Regions from separate parts of the Lactobacillus sp. ESL0228 genome, predicted to be linked through region 3. Evidence: predicted binding sites of a transcription regulator. Region 3 holds the regulator's gene; each other region holds the start of a gene.
What was found. Region 3 encodes HrcA, which represses chaperone genes, less so after heat shock. Its sites were predicted from a motif close to TTAGCACTCNNNNNNNNNGAGTGCTAA; they were not measured.

Region 1 (4,719 bases), on a different contig from region 3:
AAGAGCCCAAGAAATATTGTAAAATGTTATTCTATTCAAAAAAAGGTAATACAAATTAAAAATATACGATAATACTTTAAGTCTACAAAAAATAAGCCATGAAGTTTAAACAACTTTCATGGCTTATTTTAAAATATGTCAACAATTTACTTGTCAATATGAACTTCGATTACTCGCTGGCTTTTATCACAAGTCAAGGTATATGACACAGGTTTTTCTTTTACTAAACGCTTGATAACAAATTCGGTTTCTTCTTTACGTACTCGGCGAGAGTGGTTTTCCAAGACAACCCCAATTGCATCATCGCTTTCGGTATATATAACTGAGGTATTGCCTAGAGAATAAACCTTTACATAGTTGACATTAGTAGAATTAAGTTGACTATGTACTAATTCTCGATAACTATTGGTTACATCTATTAAGTGCATGGCATTCACCTGTTTCTTCTGATAGTTTTCTTTTTGCTATAATTACACCACCTATTTTAACATTTTTCTCTAATAAAAAACATCTCAATATTAGCTAATTTACTTATCGTAGATTATTTTGCTGTTTCTTTTTGATCAGTAATGACAATATTATTGTTTTCAATGCTTGCTAAAAGATTTTTAGCAGTAGGGTGATCAAGTTTAAAGTCAGCTACTTTGTCTTCTATTTCTTCCTGAATGGTTCGACGCAGAGGTCGAGCACCCATAGCTGGATTGTAACCGTCATCAACCAGTTTCTTTTTGGCATCATCAGTAACAGTAATTTGTAATCCTTGATTTTTAACCATACTGTTAACATCATTTAGCATTAAGTTGACGATTTTGACTAAATTGTCAACTGATAACTCATTAAATTCAATGACATCGTCTAACCGGTTTAGAAATTCAGGTTTAAAAAATTGACTCATTGAGTTTCGAGCTGATTCGGGTTTATTACTATCATTTTCAGCCGTAAAGCCCACGCTTGTGTTTTTAATTCCTTGTCCAGCGTTTGAAGTCATAATAATAATTGTATCTTTAAAGGAAACCATCCTACCTTGCGAATCAGTTAATCGACCATCATCTAAAATCTGTAAAAATAAATTCATTACAGAAGGATCTGCTTTTTCGATTTCATCCAAGAGAATCAAACTATACGGATTACGCCGAACTCGTTCGGTTAATTGTCCAGCTTCTTCATATCCAACATATCCAGGAGCTGAACCGATTAATTTAGATACTGAATATGATTCCATATATTCCGACATGTCAAAACGAATCATTGCGTCTTCTGAACCAAACATTTGCTTGGCCAATTGTTTAGCCAATTCGGTTTTACCTACACCAGTTGGTCCAACGAAAAGAAATGAGCCAATTGGTCGACCAGATTTATTAAAACCAATTCGATTTCGACGAATAGCACGAGCTAATTTATCGACAGCTTGATCTTGACCAATTACATTAGCCTTTAAGTTAGCAGCTAAATTTTGAAGTTGGTTTTCTTCTTGCTTTTGTAAATCTCCAACTGGTATACCAGTTTTTTCTTCCACAATTTTATTCATGATTTTGCTTGTGATAATAGGAGATTTATCAGGATCAACATTTTGATTCTTCATTTTATTGTATTTTTCAATTTGATCACGGTAGTAAGCAGCTTTTTCGTAGTCCTCATTTTTAAGTGAATCTTGCTTTAATTCTTGGGCTGCTGCGATACGTTCTTGCATTTTTTCTTTATCAACATAAGGAATGGTAAGATTCATTCGAGAGCCGGCTTCATCGAGCAAGTCTATGGCTTTATCAGGTAAAAAGCGATCTTGAATATAGCGTTCGGATAATTCTGCAGCTGCTTTAATAGCATCATCAGTGTAATGAACATGGTGATAATCCTCATAACGTTTTTGAATTCCTTGCAGAATTCGGATAGTTTCTTTAACAGAAGGTTCCTTAACGTCAACTGGTTGAAAACGCCGTGCTAGAGCGGAATCTTTCTCAATTTCACGATATTCTTTTAAGGTTGTAGCACCAACTAATTGTAAATCACCACGAGCAAGGGCAGGCTTAATAATGTTGCCTGCATCCATTCCGCCTTCAGCATTTCCCGCTCCAACAATTTCATGTATCTCGTCGATAAACAAAATAATATCTTTATGACTTTGTAATTCTTTAATCAGCTGCTGCATTCTTTGTTCAAATTGACCGCGGATTCCAGTTCCTTGAACTAATGAAACAACATTCAATGAAACAATACGTTTATCCTGTAATTTAGCTGGAACGGAGCCATCAACTATTTGTTGGGCCAAACCTTCAACAACTGCTGTTTTTCCGACACCGGCTTCGCCGATTAATACTGGGTTATTCTTAGTTCTTCTATTTAATATTTCAATTACGCGGGCAATTTCTTTATCTCGTCCAATGACGGGATCAATTTTCCCTTTCTTAGCGAGTGCTGTTAAATCTGTACCATATTGATCTAGTAATGAACGACCACCAGCGCCATTATTAGAATTTCCCTTGTCCATAGTTGGTTCATCAGCGTTTTGACCGTTAGGATTATTAAAATTATTAAATGGATCACCAAAATCAGAGAATAAACCATTGATATTATTATTCATATTGATGTTTCCTTGTTGCTCTAGTTTTTGATAACATTGGCCACATAAATTAATTTCACGGCTCTGTCCATTAACCTTTGCAAAAAGGTGAATAGAAGCAGGTCGTTTTTGACAATTCTGACAAAGCAAATATATTACCGCCTTTCGCTTTAATTTACGTTTTCTAAATTATATAATTAGCACTCTTAATAATCAAGTGCTAAAGACTGAGACTTAATCCTAAGAAGTTGAAATATGCTACAATATTTTTAAACGGTACAGTAAAATTTATTATGATTTGCTAAGAAAATGTTAAATTAAAAGAAACACGGTGGTATACTTGGATTACCAAAAAATTCTTGAGCAGTTAGCCGATGGACAACTTGAAAACTACAAAGTAGAGCCCAAGGAAGCCTTTGCCTTTCATTCTGCGCTAAGATCTTTTGGCAAAAGACAGAACATAACAGGAAAAGCCTTGAGAGGTGGGGGAATAATCTATACTTGTAAAAAGATAGAATTTTAATGATGTAAACTGTTACATTTAAGTTGTTTAATTTACCAAAAAATGATAGGCTAGTTACGGACAATAGGTATTTATTACCAATTTTATTTTTTAAAATTAAAGGAGATAATCATAATGGAAAAACGCGATTTTCATGTTATTGCTGAAACGGGAATTCATGCTCGTCCAGCCACTTTATTAGTACAAGCAGCTTCTAAGTTTGGTTCAGATATCAATTTGGAATACAACGGTAAATCCGTTAACTTGAAGTCAATTATGGGAGTTATGTCTCTTGGAGTTGGAAAAAATGCTGATGTAACGATTAGTGCTGATGGTGATGATGAAAAAGATGCCATTAATGCTATTTCGGAAACAATGAAAAAAGAAGGCTTAGCTGAATAATGACCAAGAAATTAACGGGAATTGCTGCTAGTGATGGTATTGCTGTAGCACCAGCCTATCTCTTGGTAGAACCAGATCTTTCGTTTTCTAAGACTAGTGTCAGTGATGTTGAAAGTGAACTTGCTCGTTTTAAAGATGCAATTAAGGTATCAACTGCCGAAGTTGAAAAGATACGTGATAGTGCAAAAAAGAGTTTAGGTGAGGATGAAGCGCAAGTTTTTGAAGCTCACTTAATGATTTTAAATGATCCTGAATTCACCGGTGCAATTGAAACCGAAATTAAGGACAAAAAGATTAATAGTGAAGCTGCGCTTGATGGAACCGCTCAAAAATTTATTGCGATTTTTGAAGGTATGACGGACAACGCTTATATGCAACAACGTGCTGCTGACGTACGTGACGTTTCTAAAAGGATCATGGCGCATTTGCTAGGTAAGGAATTACCTAATCCTGCAACAATTGATCATGAAGTAATTGTAGTTGCACATGATTTGACACCGAGTGACACTGCTCAATTAAACAAAAAATTTGTCAAGGGATTTGTGACTGATATTGGGGGACGAACAGCTCACTCAGCAATTATGGCACGATCTCTTGAATTACCAGCGGTTGTCGGTACTGAATCAATTACAAAAGATGTTGTAAATGGTCAGACACTAGTTGTTGACGGCTTGAATGGTGATGCTGTCATTAAACCGAGTGATGAACAGATTGCTGATTATAAGCAAAAGAGTGAAGCCTTTTTAAAGCAAAAAGCTGAATGGGATAAATTAAAGAATGAACCATCAGTAACTGCAGACGGTAAACAGTTTACTATTGCTGCAAATATTGGTACACCAGCTGATATGCAAGGGGTTAATGAAAATGGTGCGGAGGCTGTTGGATTATATCGGACTGAATTCTTGTATATGAATTCTAAGGATTTTCCAACTGAGGAAGACCAATTCGAAGCTTATAAAGAAGTAATTGAAGGGATGAATGGTAAGCAGGTTGTTATCAGAACCATGGATATTGGTGGCGATAAGCACCTTGACTATTGGGATTTACCTGAAGAAATGAATCCATTCTTAGGAGTTCGAGCTATTCGCTTATCATTGCAAAATGAAGAAATATTCCGGACCCAATTACGTGCTCTTCTTCGTGCTTCAGCGTATGGTAAACTAGCGATCATGTTTCCAATGATTGGTACTTTGGGTGAATTGCGTAAAGCAAAGTCTATTTTAAACGAAGAAAAGACCAAATTAACTCAAAAGGGTAC
Region 2 (4,719 bases), on a different contig from region 3:
TGCAATTGCTAAGGCTAAGATCGCAAGCAAAATGCTTGGCAGAAAAATCCAATTGCCGATTCGTTTTACAGTATCAGCCGCAACTTTTTCGTTAAGCTCTTTAATATGACCAACACGAACTTGCTTAAATAATGAAAGCAAAGCGATGAAGATAATTAATCCACCACTCACTTCACTTGGTAACCATTGACCAAGGCAAAAGAGAACAGCAAACAAAAACCAAAATAAGCCTGTACCCCAGCGCACTTGATTTGTTTGATCACGCCACGATTCTATTGCTGCTGCCAAAAAGAACAGACCAATTAAAATATAGAAAGCCAATAAAAGATTGTTAATCAATGTTACCATTTATTTCTCCTTCTTTATTTTTTGATCAAACATGTGATTATAGAATAAGCACAAGAGATAACAAATTACAGCAACAGGAATCGTATATAATACAACTCCCGATGGCGTAATCGGATGCCCCAACGATTTCATTGTACTAGAAATCAAGAGAACACTTGAAGACGCCACAAATAAGTTTTGAGCAAAAAAGTTACCAAAATTTTCATTAGCTGCAGCTCTTGCCTTAATCTGATCAATCTCTAGTTCTGTTAATTCATGATTTACCTTACCAGCAGCTTGTGCCATAGGATTAATCAAAGGTGCAATAAACTGAACATGTCCTTGCAATGTGATACCAAAGATGCATGCAATTTCTCTTATTGCCAAATAAATATCGAATATTCGACCTGGGGTTAAATTTTTCATTTTTTGAATTAAATTGACAGCTGCTTTCTTAAGACCATGTCTTTCCAATATACCAATTGTTGGCAATGTTAAGAAAAAGAGTGAGACCATACGGTTATCCATAAACCCTTTTCCTAAAATCCGCAAGAACGAAACAAAATCAATTCCGGAAACCAAGGCAGTTACTAGAGCAGCGATTACGACCACACCCACTGTATCTAGTCCAATAGCAAATCCCAGTACAATTACTAGAACACCAATTAAATTTAAAAATTCCATCAAATTCCCTTTCATTAAAAAATAATATTAATTTAAAATACTAATATTATTATTTTTTGTCAAATTAGGTCTTGTTCTGGTTATCATTAGCTACTTCAAAAAAAAAAGAACTGCTCACTTCAAATGAACAGTCTTTTTAAAGATAAGCATATTTAAATTACATCATACCAGGAGCACCAGCACCAGCTGCGGCATTTGGATCAACTGCTGGCTTATCTTCAGGAATTTCGGCTACTACTGCTTCAGTAGTCAACAGTAAAGCAGCAATTGAAGCTGCATTTTGTAAAGCAGTACGAGTTACCTTGGTTGGGTCAATAATTCCGGCCTCAACCATGTTTTCCCAGTTACCGTCAGCTGCATTATAGCCTACTTCCATCTCTTGACTTTCAAGTTTGTTCAAAATGACAGAACCATCTTCACCAGCATTTTCAGCAATTTGACGAACTGGAGCAGTCAAAGCACGAAGAACAATATTAATACCAGTTTGTTCGTCAGCATTATCACCTTTCAAATCTTTAACTGCACCCTTAACATCTACTAAAGCAGTACCACCACCGGCAACATAGCCTTCGTCAACAGCAGCACGTGTTGAGTTCAAGGCATCTTCAATTCGGTATCTGCGTTCCTTTAATTCGGTTTCAGTAGCAGCACCAACGTGAATAACAGCTACACCACCAGTTAATTTAGCAAGGCGTTCTTGTAATTTTTGTTTGTCAAAGTCAGAAGTTGTTTCAGCAATTTGCTTTCTAATTGAATCTTCACGATCCTTAATTGCCTCATCTGAACCAGAACCATCAACAATAGTAGTTGAATCTTTGGTTATAGTAATGCGACGAGCTTGACCTAATTGTTCAAGCTTAGTGTCCTTTAATTCAAGACCAAGGTCTTCTGTAATCACTGTACCGCCAGTTAAAGCTGCGATGTCTTGCAATTGTTCTTTACGACGATCACCGAAGCCAGGAGCCTTAACAGCAACAACATTGAAAGTACCACGAATCTTGTTCAAAACAAGCGTTGGTAAAGCTTCTCCGGAAACATCATCAGCAATAATCAATAATGACTTACCTTGTTGAACGATTTCTTGTAATAGCGGCAAAATATCTTGAATGTTAGAAATCTTCTTATCGGTAATTAAAACGTAAGGATTATCCAAATCAGCTTCCATCTTATCGTTGTCAGTTACCATGTATTGTGACAAATATCCACGGTCGAATTGCATTCCTTCAACTACTGATAATTCGGTTTCAATTCCACGAGAATCTTCAATAGTAATAACACCATCATTACCAACTTTTTCCATAGCGTCAGCAATTAAATCACCTACTTCTTTTGAGGCAGATGAAACGGCAGCAACTTGAGCGATCTGTTCTTTAGAAGAAACAGTATGACTAATCTTATGTAATTCGTCAACAACTGCTTTAGTAGCTTTTTCAATTCCTCGACGAACTCCAACTGGATTTGCACCAGCAGTTACGTTCTTCATTCCTTCACGAATAATGGCTTGAGTCAAAACAACTGCAGTTGTAGTACCATCACCAGCAATATCATTGGTCTTTTGAGCAGCTTCTGCTACCAATTTTGCACCCATGTTTTCATAGTGATCTTTGAGTTCAATTGCCTTTGCAATTGTTACTCCATCATTAGTAATGTCAGGGTTACCATATGATTGCTCTAAAACAATGTTTCTTCCTTTTGGACCAATCGTTGCCTTAACTGTATCAGCTAATTTATCAACACCCTTTAATAAGGAACGTCTTGCATTTTCTGAAAATTTAATATCTTTTGCCATTTTATCCACCCCTTAATTACTTAACAATTGCTAAAATATCTTTTTCATGAAGGACTAAGTATTTTTCGCCTTCATACTTAACGTCAGTTCCAGAATACTTGTCGTATAAAACAATGTTACCTTTAGTTACAGTCATTGGAATCTTGTTACCATTTTCGGCATAACTACCTTCGCCTACGGCAACAACTTCGCCTTCAGTTGGTTTTTGTTTAGCGTTAGAAGCAAGGACGATTCCGCCTACAGTTTTTTCTTCTTCTTCTTTAACTTTTACGATCACGCGATCACCTATTGGTTGTAACACGTTTGTCCCTCCTAAATTTTAATTAAAATCATTATTAGCCGTTAGCACTCTTATCAACCAAGTGCTAACTTACAAATATGATAATAACTCCTTTACAAATAAATTGCAAGAAAAAATTAGCACTTTACGTAAAAAAGTGCTAATTTCTTATAGATTAGAATGCCTCTCTAACTTTTAATTTGTTTGCTTATTCTTATCGCTATCAAGGAAATAAATTAAAGTTTGTAACTCTGTTGCTAAATCAACATTTTGAATTCTGATTCCACTTGGAGCAGACAAACGAATTGGAGTAAAATTCATAATTCCCTTAATACCTGCTTCAACCATTTCATCGGCTGTTTTTTGTGCAGTTGTGGAAGGAACCGTTAAAATAGCGATCGTTATTTGTTGGTCACTTAATTGCTTCTGTAATTCATCCATTCGATACACTGGTACTCCACTTAATATCTTACCTGTGATTTTTTCATCAATATCAAAAGCGCACGAAATTCGGATATTATTACTACGTTTAAAATTGTAGTTAAGTAAAGCATGACCAAGATTACCCACTCCAACCAAGGCTACATTGGTTAACGTATCTTGATTCAAAATTTTCTTAAAAAAAGATAGTAAGCTTTTCACATCATAACCATAACCACGTTTACCTAGAGCACCAAAATACGAAAAATCGCGTCTAATTGATGCACTATCAACTTGAACCGCTTCGGATAACTCAGTTGATGAAACTTTTTCTTTCCCCGCTTCATTTAAAATTATTAAATATCGATAATAAAGCGGCAGTCTTTTAGCTGTCGCTGTGGGAATTTTGATCTTTTCCATAAAAAGCCTCCAACTTTATTATTTCTTGCACCTGTTTTGTGAATTAATCATCAATTAATATTATTTTACCTATAAATTTGCTTAAGTTGCAAATATTTTTTTCACAATGTACCAAATTTTAACACAACAAAGACAACTTTACTATGCGAATATAAGTAATTAACACAAATTTTTGTTATTTTTGTTTTATTACTTATAAAAAAGTTGTAAATTTTAAAAGTCATTTTTGCAGTCCACTGTATCTGCTTTTCATATGCTAAAATAGACTTTAGGTGAAAAATATGATAATAGCACAAGGACACAATTTAGAAAAACAATTTGGTGCCAACACTTTATTTAGCAATGTTAATTTTTCAATTGACGCAAATGCGCGAATTGGTTTAGTAGGCCCAAATGGTGTGGGAAAAACCACCCTTCTTAAAATAATGATGGGCAAAGAAGAACCAACTCATGGCGAATTTATCATTAATAAGGAGATTGAAGTTGGCTACATTGCACAAGAAAATAGTTTAAACGAAGATAAAACCATCTGGGATGAAATGCTTAGTGTTTTTACTTCATTAATTAATATGGAAACTCAAATTCAAAAATTACAGCAAAAAATTGCTGAACATCCGCAAGATAAAAAATTGCTAAAAAATTATGATCAGCTGCAATTTGATTTTGAACAACAAGGTGGCTATACCTTTCAAGCAGAGATCAAAACTGTTTTAAATGGGTTCAATTTCCCACAAGCAACATGGGCAAAAATTATCGGCAGTCTTTCTGGGGGTGAAAAAACCCGTTTAGCTTTAGTTAA
Region 3 (4,719 bases):
TTTGACCATTATTTACTCCTGCTGAGCCGAATTGATCATATTGTGCACGTTTTTGTTGATCATGTAAAACTTCATATGCTTCATTTATTTTTTTGTATTTTTCTTCAGCACCCGGCTCATGATTAATATCAGGGTGATATTTCTTAGCTAATTTACGATAAGCAGAGTTAATTTCTTTATCACTGGCATTTCGATTAACGCCTAGCACATTATAATAGTCTTCTTGTGCCATCTACAAAGCTCCTTACTTTCCAAAAGAAAAGAACTACTTCGTGGCAGTTCTTTTCTAATTTATTTAATTATAAACCCTTTACTTATCTGGGTCTACCTTATGGAATTCTCCGTCACTAGCAGAACCATCACTTGGATTACCGCCTTGTGCACCAGGATCTTGTGGTCCAGTTTGTCCTTGAGCTCCACCGTTAGCTTGATATAATTTAACTGCTAAGTCTTGAGCAACCTTAGATAATTCATCTTTCTTAGCTTTCATTTCATCTAAATTATTATCTTTTTGAGCTTTCTTAAGTGCATCAAGTGCGTCTTGAACCTTCTTAGTATCATCTTCAGATACCTTGTCTTTAACTTCACCTAAAGTCTTTTCAGTTGAGAAGATTAATTGGTCAACTTCATTGCGTAGGTCAACTTCTTCTTTCTTCTTCTTATCTTCCTCAGCGTGTTCTTCGGCCTCTTTTTGCATCTTTTGAATTTCTTCATCAGACAAACCAGATGAACTCTTAATAGTAATCTTTTGTTCCTTGCCAGTACCCATATCTTTTGCGGAAACGTTTACGATACCATTCTTATCAATATCAAAAGTAACTTGAATTTGAGGAACTCCACGTGGTGCAGCCGGAATGTCAGTTAATTCGAATCTACCTAAGGTCTTGTCATCTGCTGCCATTGGTCGTTCACCCTGCAGCACATGAACATCAACCGCTGGTTGATTATCAGCAGCTGTCGAAAAAATTTGACTCTTTGAAGTTGGAATAGTCGTGTTCTTTTCAATTAATTTAGTGAAAACGCCTCCCATAGTTTCGATTCCTAGTGAAAGCGGCGTAACGTCAAGTAAAACAACATCCTTAACATCACCTGAAATAACACCACCTTGAATTGCAGCACCCAAAGCAACAGCTTCATCAGGGTTAATTGAGTGGTCAGGCTCTTTACCAGACCATTTCTTAACTGCTTCTTGAACAGCAGGAATCCGAGTTGAACCACCGTTCAAGATCACTTTATCAATATCATTAACCGTCAAATCAGCATCTTTTAGAGCATTGTCAAATGGTACTTTGGTTCTATCAACAAGATCAGCAGTTAACTCATCAAACTTTGCTCGAGTCAAATCAGCTTCAAGGTGCAAAGGTCCTGCCTCACCAGCAGAAATGAATGGAAGTGAGATATGTGTTGAAGAGACACCAGAAAGATCTTTCTTTGCCTTTTCTGCGGCATCTTTTAATCTCTGCAAAGCCATTTTGTCTGTTGATAAATCAACACCATTTTCATCCTTAAAGTTCTTGATGAGCCAATCCATAATTTTATTATCAAAGTCATCACCACCAAGACGAGTATCACCATTAGTTGACAATACTTGGAACACACCATCACCTAATTGTAGAACTGAAACGTCAAAGGTACCACCACCAAGGTCATATACCAAAACTTTTTCGTCTTCTGCGTCTTTATCTAGGCCATAAGCAAGTGATGAAGCGGTTGGCTCATTAATAATTCGTTTAACATCTAAACCAGCGATTTTACCAGCATCTTTAGTTGCTTGACGCTGTGCATCATTAAAGTATGCAGGAACCGTAATAACTGCTTCAGTAACCTTTTCACCTAAGTAATCTTCTGAGAATTTCTTAATGTATTGTAAGATCATCGCAGAAATTTCTTGTGGTGTATATGCTTTATCACCAATCTTTACCTTATAATCTGTTTCACCCATGTGGCGTTTAATTGAAGAAATTGTATTAGGGTTAGTGATTGCTTGTCTTTTTGCTACTTCACCAACTTGAATTTCACCATCCTTAAAAGCAACTACAGATGGAGTAGTTCGATTACCTTCTGGATTAGTAATAATTTTTGGTTCTTTACCTTCAAGAACTGCAACAGCTGAGTTAGTAGTTCCAAGATCAATACCGATAACTTTTGACATTTTTTTAACTTCCTTCCAATTATTGTGCGACAACAACCATTGCTGGTCTTAATGTACGATCTTTATATAAATATCCTTTTTGTAAAACTTGCACAACATGATTTTTTTGATCATCACTTTCGGCATCAACGGTTTGAACCGCTTGATGCAAAGTTGGATCAAATTCCACACCTTCAGCATCAATTTCGCTAATTCCATGATCTTTCATGGCTTTTACAAGCGAATCAAGGGTCATTTCAACACCCTTTTTTAATTGCTTAGAAGCTTCATCGTCAACTTTAGTTGCTAAAGCCCGCTCTAAATTATCCATTGCAGGTAAAACGTCTTTAGCTAATGATTGTGATTCATACTTAATCAACTGTGCCCGCTCGTTATTATACCGATTTTGCATATTTTGCATTTCAGCTTGGCTACGTAAAAATTTATCTTCTAAATCTTTATTTTCTTCGCGCAACTTAGTTAATTCAGCCACTTCTTTATTTTCTATAGATTTTGACTTCTTTTTATTAATTTTGTTAGTATCACTATCAGTTGCTTTAGTTGTTTGTGATTGAGCCTTATCCAAATCCTGTTCGCTAGTAAATTTTTCTTTACTCACGTTAACCTCCTTTATTTAAATCGACCATAATACTCAAGCATTTTTTTAGCTAATTCATTCCTGAAATATTCTAATAAACTAATTATTTGCGAATATGGCATATTATTGGGGCCAAGTAAAGCAATTACACCTTTACCATGAGAACCAACGCTATATTCTGCTGTTAACAAACTATAATCTTTTAGCAAATCATTAGATAATTCTGAACCTAGACTGACTTGAATGGGAGAATGATTATTATTCGTAATTGTTCCTTGACTCATCCAGTGTGAAATTAGATCTTCATGATCAATTAAGTCATAAAGCGTTCGTAAGCTGGTTACATCATTTAAAGATGTATTATTGAGCAGATTGATTTGACCATCGACATACATTTGCTCACTAGCTGCTTCATTAATAACATCTTCCACTAGTTCAATCAAACCATCGATATGACTACTGTTAAATTTCTTATTTAGTACATGACTTAATATGGTTGGTGATACATCCCCCAATGTTTTACCAACAAGTTCATCGTTTATCATTCGAACAGCTTTTTCTACTTCATCGCCATTAACATTAGATGGCAATTGATAAACTTGATTATGAACGTTACCATCACTAGTTACTAAAATAGCCATGATCTGACAACTGAACAAGGGAACTATTCGAAAACCGGTAATAGTCAATGTACTACTTTCAGGACCCTCCGCAAAAGCTGTATAATTTGTTAAATCAGACAAAATCTTAGCGGCTTCTTGCACAATTTCATTAACTTGATGAAACGGTTGACTAAACTGATTAATAATTTTTTTATAAACAGAAGATGGAATTTGAAGAGGCTCAACTAAATTGTCCAAATAATAACGATATCCATCAGTTGATGGCACACGTCCACTAGACAGATGGGTCTTTTCAATCAATCCCCGCTCTTCCAATAGAGCCATTTCATTTCGAATTGTTGCGCTAGAAACTTTAATTGGTAACTGATTCATAACAGTTTTAGAGCCTACAGGATCATGCGTTTGCGTAAAATCATTTATAATAGTTTTTAAAATTAGTTCTTGACGTTCGGTCAACATAAATATCGCCCTCACTTTTAGCACTCACACTTCAAAGGTGCTAACAATTATTATGATACTAGGTTTTAGCAGATTGTCAAGTTGAGTGCTAATTTTTTTGAACAAATTTGTATAAATAGATTAGTCTATTTATTTAGATTAGAAAAATATGCTTTTATTTCTGCCTCATCCTGAACCATTTGCTTTTTCAAGTCGGTTAAATTGCTAAATTTAATTTCTCCTCTTGTATACTTATACCATTTTATAATCATTTTTTGATCATATGCATCTTGATTGAAACCAAACAAGTTTGATTCAATATAAATTTTTGAATCGTCATTGATTGTAGCATTATAACCGACACTGGTCATTGAATTGTACCACTTGCCATTAATTTTTGTTTTAGTAGCATAGACTCCTATCTTAGGAATCACTTTATTTGTATCCCAAACTAAGTTAGCAGTAGGATAGCCTAACTTATGTCCATTTCGTAGTCCATGACCAACATAACCAGACATTACATATGGAAATCCTAATAACTTCTTAGCTAAAGTCATATTCCCTGCACCAATTGCCTTTTTAATTTCTGTTGAGCCTATTTTTTGTCCATCATAGCATTGTTCAGGAACATTAATAATATCAAATCTACCTTTAGCAAACTGTGGTAAATTTTGCATATTAGCTACATCTTTAGGACCATAGGTATAATCAAAACCTGCAACAATTGTGTCAGCATGTAATTTGACAATAATATTATCAACAAATTTCTGTGCAGTTAGTCTACTGAACATCTTATTAAAATGCATTACCAATAAGTAATCTACGCCAAGTTTCTGCATTTTATATGCTTTTTCATCTAAGTTGTCAATATACGTTACACCAGCATTTTGATACACTTCTTTAGGATGTCTATCAAATGTCATTACCAT
Region 4 (4,719 bases), on a different contig from region 3:
TTTTTATAATCAAAATTTTCTATCATAAACAAATAACTATAGGCATTCTACTAACTGCGTCGTTCAAAATGCCAGTGCAATGTTGATACCACTTTTTAATATAGATAAATGGTTTGTTAACTTTTACAGCAGTGATACTTTTTGCTTGTTCATTTTACTACTGCGAATTTAGCGATTAATTTGGTAAAAACAAAACATGGCTTTTGAAGTTTTCCCTCAGAATTAAAGTTAATTTTGGGGGTTTAATTGCCAATATTTGAAATGTTGGATAAGAAGAATAACTTTTGTAAGATAAGAAGTGCTGGTGGAGGGTGGTGTCATGGTATTGTTGCTCTTGAGTTGAACGCCATAAACCATTGTAACATTGTTAAGTCGAGAGTAAAGACTTTGAAAGTTATTCCTGAAGAGCAAGGTAATACCATACTAAACTACTTTGATTTAGCTTATCGGAAAGATTCAACCCATATCATTAAGATAACCTTGCAAAACTGTTCGAAAAACGATCACGGAAAACTTAGTTTAGCATCTTTTTATTTTAAATAACTAAAAGTTTGATATCTTTCCAATTTCAGCAAGATCTAGTTTTAACTAGATCTTTTTAATTGGCATACTTAAATAAAAAATGGGAATATATCTTTAAGTATCTAGAAAACTTTAAATTTTTTTTAATTAAATGACTATCTATAATTTAATCATACAAATACTCCATAACTAGATAATCTAATTATGGAGTATTTAATTTAAATCTTATCTGGTGTCTGTAGAAAATTAGGCGAGTGCATCCCAAGCGGGAAGATCGGTTGCAGGACCTTCTGTCAAAGCTAATTGCTCAGGAGTTAAATATTTTTTATGAACAGCTACCTCATAAACATATTCTTTAAACCATTCATTATTCATGACAAAAAAACCTTTATCACCATTTTTTTCACCCCATGAATTTTCAACTTTCCATTGACGAATCTGTCCTTGCTCTTCATCTACACCTACAAAAGCCATTGCATGAGTAAATGCACCAGCACCGGTACGTAGCCGATCTGCTTTTGACATTTTAAGGTTAACTCCAAATAAATCGCTCAGTTGATATAATTCGCTATCTAAAATTCCTTGTTTACGGTCGCTTTGTTCACCAACGTCATTGCCAAACCAGACTGCTTCGCCATCTTTTAATTGTTTGACTGTGGCTGTTTCAAGGTATTCAATGGGTACATTCAATAAACGAATTTGACATGTTTCCTCAATATTGCGTTCATCAGGTATACTATAAAGTTTATTGTACTCATGGTTGGGAGCATTAGTTAATACGACATAATCATCGAAGTTAACTTCTGCTAAATATTTATGTAAAAATTCTAATGGAGTTAGGTCCTTATCTAAATGATAATTTTGGTCATCATCACGGTATTCTAAATCAAATTTCTTTGGTGGTTCACCAATTGCAACTGCAGTCATATGATAGACTTCGTTTAAAAATTGTTCACGGACTTGATTAATTTCCTCAACCGTACCGGTTTGTTTTAATTTACGTAAGACAAGAGCATCCTTTTTAAGTTTATCACCCAATGCTTTTCCTAAACCAACAGTATTATTGGCATTGAAACTTTCTGGCATAGCATAAGAAGGCACAACGCCATATTTTTCTATTAGTGCAGTTGCCATGTGAAAGTGTCCGCCATCCTGACCGGCACCATCTAGATATGCTCTAACAATACGTGAATCCAGCGGCTGATCAGCAGTAGCGAGGATATTATTATAAAAAATATTAGCTCGTTCGATTTTATCCCAGAAAAAATTATAACTTTGTGAAAACGTAAAATTTTTACAATGATGCTTTTTACCAAACGCGTGCCGTAAAATGTTTAATGTGGCAAACTCCCAGCAACGTCCTGATTGACGCTGGTTAGTTACGTTGTCGGTATCTAGCTCGGTGGAAAAGACCCGAGTCAAATTCCTTGATACTTGATTGTTATATGCTGCTGCCAAAACACCACTTTTTTGAACAGCGCGAGCAATAACTTGATTATGTTCGTCGTTATTAAAATTGTGTGTAAATTGTTCTAATTCGTGCACTGTAACTTGATGTCGCATAAATAAAACTCCTTTTAATTAATTTTTAAATTAATTAATATTTTAATCTAAAATAAAAGTGAGTTCAACACTTGAACTCACTTCAGAGAATTATTTGTATTGACAACTTAGCTAGAACTTCTTGCATTAATTCATAAGTTAATCAATTTGAATTGAATTATCACTCTTGTCGGCGCTTTGCTTAGGTAAGGTAATAGTCAATACACCATTATCATACTTTGCATGAATCTCATTTGCAACTACGTTTGGCAATCTGAAACTACGTGAAATGTGCCCCTCACTTCTCTCGCGGTGGATGATGCTACCGTTTTTATCAGTTGAGTCATTGAATGACTTTCTCGATCCCGATACGCTTAAAACACCATTAGAGTAATTTAGATTAATATCATTTTTATTCATTCCTGGCATGTCAATTTTAATTACATAGTCATGGTTATTTTCAACCACGTCTGATTGCATTAACTTTGCTACTTCGCTACCATCAAAAAATTTTCTTGGAAGATCAAACCAATCGTTCATTGCATCGAATAAATCATTGTGCCGATTCATCATTTCGTTTGCCATAGTAAAAACTTCCTTTCAAAATTAGTTTAAACTGTAAGAAGTACTTTCTTTTCTTTCTTACAATGATTATTATAGTATGCAGTTTGATAAAATGGAAATATTTAGCACTCTTAATTTGCGAGTGCTAATTTAAAAAGCTAATTGGACTGAGTTTTTCCAAAAGCGGAGAGGGAATATTTTGGTTTATTATCAAAAAATGACGCCTGAAGGATATCATCAAATTGAAGCTGAAATCAACCGGTTAAAGAAAGAACGACCACAACGGATTAAAATTTTGCAAGAAGCGCGATCACTTGGTGATTTATCAGAAAACACTGAGTATACAGAAGCCAAGCGTGAACTCGGACATTTACAAGGCAGATTACGTTACCTTGATAAACAACTCAAGTATGCGGAAGTTGTTGAAAAAAAAGATGACGGCAAGGTTGATTTGGGTAAAACAGTTCTTTTAAAATTTGATGACGGTGAAACAGAAGAGTATCAAATTGTTGGTCGCATGCAAGCAGATATTGAAAAAGGCAAACTAGCTTATGATTCTCCCTTAGGTCAGGCAATTATGAAAAAAGGGGTTCAAACTAAGGTAAGAGTAGCTGCCCCAGATGGTGAATATCAAGTAATCATTACTAAAATTGATTAAATTTTTTCTTGCTTAATCGAACTTACGTTTGTATAATTGATTCAAAAGCAAACTTACGTTCGCAAAAAGGAGCAGAATCAATGTATGATTATCGTTATGAACCGCACCACGTGATTTTTATGATTGATAATAAATCATTTTTCGCAAGTTGCGAAGCACTTGCATTAGGATTAAATCCAATGCGAGCAGTATTAGCGGTTGTATCACATCGTCCCAATCTTAACTATGGCTCAGGACTGATTATGGCGGCTTCTCCCTTAGCTAAGAAAAAATATGGATTGACGAATGTTATGCGAGTACGTGACCTTCCTTCAAAAAAAGTGGCTCCCGATTTAATATTGGTTGAACCACACATGAATCTTTATATTAAACGTAGCATGCAGATACTAGATATTTTTCGGAAATATGCGGCCGACGAAGATATTCATGTATATTCAATTGATGAAAGCATGGTCGATATGACCAAGTCATGGCAATTATTTGGTGATGATCCTTACCTGGTAGCGCGAAAAATACAAGTAGAAATTAAGAATAGTTTAGGTCTTTATACTACCTGTGGTATAGGAGAAAATCCATTACTGGCTAAATTAGCTATGGATATTTCAGCTAAACACCGATATTCAATGATTGACTATTGGCACTATATTGATGTTCCTGATACTATTTGGAAAATTTATAATTTAGAAGATGTTTGGGGAATTGGTAAAAAAACCGCTCAGCATTTGCAACGAATGGGGATTAAGAACATGTATGATCTAGCACATACTAATCCAACGATTTTAACAAATGAATTTGGCATAATTGGTGCTCAATTGTTTGCTACGAGTTGGGGTGTTGATCGCAGTATTATTAGTGAAAAGTCTCCTCCAGAATCCCCAAGTTATGGTAATTCTCAAATTTTAAATTATGATTATACGATTCAACGAGAAATAGAAATTGTTTTGCGTGAAATCGTTGAACAGGTGGCAGCAAGATTACGTGCGTATAATTTTCAAGCAAAATGTTTAAGTTTATATGTAGGCTTTTCCCGTTCTTATCATGGTAAAAGCAAGGGATTTAATGTTCAGCAAAAGATAACTCCAACTAACGATGATCAGTTTTTAAATTGTGCACTGATAAATCTTTTTCGAAAAAATTGGCATGGTGAACCTGTCAGGCTTTTAAGCGTGAGTTGCAGCCATTTAACCTCAGCTAATTATGAGCAGATGACATTCTTACTGACGCCAAGTCAGCAGATTAAGAAAAGTATGATAAATAAAACTATTGATTCAATTCATCAAAAATACGGATTTACAAGTCTAGTTAAGGCCTCAAGTTTATTACATGGTGCAACGGCAATTAAGCGTAGCAATTTAGTTGGTGGACATAATGGTGGCGATTTATATGAGTGATTTTGACAAAATAGTTTTGGATTTTTTTGCCAATTATCATGA

Region 1: a site for HrcA is predicted at 2,755-2,781, ahead of F5ESL0228_RS02650 (ATP-dependent Clp protease ATP-binding subunit). Genes of this name have one in related genera too.
Region 2: a site for HrcA is predicted at 3,143-3,169, ahead of groES (co-chaperone GroES). Genes of this name have one in related genera too.
Region 4: a site for HrcA is predicted at 2,751-2,777, ahead of F5ESL0228_RS07085 (Hsp20/alpha crystallin family protein). Genes of this name have one in related genera too.

The regions. Positions count from the first base shown of each region.
Region 1 covers NZ_REHJ01000007.1:148,415-153,133, forward strand. The annotation lists gene F5ESL0228_RS02645 (DUF1827 family protein) at 147-428, opposite strand; gene F5ESL0228_RS02650 (ATP-dependent Clp protease ATP-binding subunit) at 542-2,707, opposite strand; gene F5ESL0228_RS02655 (hypothetical protein) at 2,898-3,080, shown strand; gene F5ESL0228_RS02660 (phosphocarrier protein HPr) at 3,195-3,461, shown strand; gene ptsP (phosphoenolpyruvate--protein phosphotransferase) at 3,461-4,719, shown strand, end outside.
Region 2 covers NZ_REHJ01000009.1:13,932-18,650, forward strand. The annotation lists gene F5ESL0228_RS06165 (DUF979 domain-containing protein) at 1-348, opposite strand, end outside; gene F5ESL0228_RS06170 (DUF969 domain-containing protein) at 349-1,011, opposite strand; gene groL (chaperonin GroEL) at 1,169-2,800, opposite strand; gene groES (co-chaperone GroES) at 2,817-3,101, opposite strand; gene F5ESL0228_RS06185 (redox-sensing transcriptional repressor Rex) at 3,276-3,920, opposite strand; gene F5ESL0228_RS06190 (ABC-F family ATP-binding cassette domain-containing protein) at 4,202-4,719, shown strand, end outside.
Region 3 covers NZ_REHJ01000008.1:313,465-318,183, forward strand. The annotation lists gene dnaJ (molecular chaperone DnaJ) at 1-232, opposite strand, end outside; gene dnaK (molecular chaperone DnaK) at 311-2,152, opposite strand; gene grpE (nucleotide exchange factor GrpE) at 2,172-2,750, opposite strand; gene hrcA (heat-inducible transcriptional repressor HrcA) at 2,762-3,811, opposite strand; gene ribF (riboflavin biosynthesis protein RibF) at 3,937-4,719, opposite strand, start outside.
Region 4 covers NZ_REHJ01000010.1:130,124-134,842, reverse strand. The annotation lists gene F5ESL0228_RS07095 (hypothetical protein) at 247-543, shown strand; gene F5ESL0228_RS07090 (C1 family peptidase) at 769-2,085, opposite strand; gene F5ESL0228_RS07085 (Hsp20/alpha crystallin family protein) at 2,224-2,649, opposite strand; gene greA (transcription elongation factor GreA) at 2,828-3,286, shown strand; gene F5ESL0228_RS07075 (nucleotidyltransferase) at 3,367-4,677, shown strand; gene F5ESL0228_RS07070 (hypothetical protein) at 4,670-4,719, shown strand, end outside.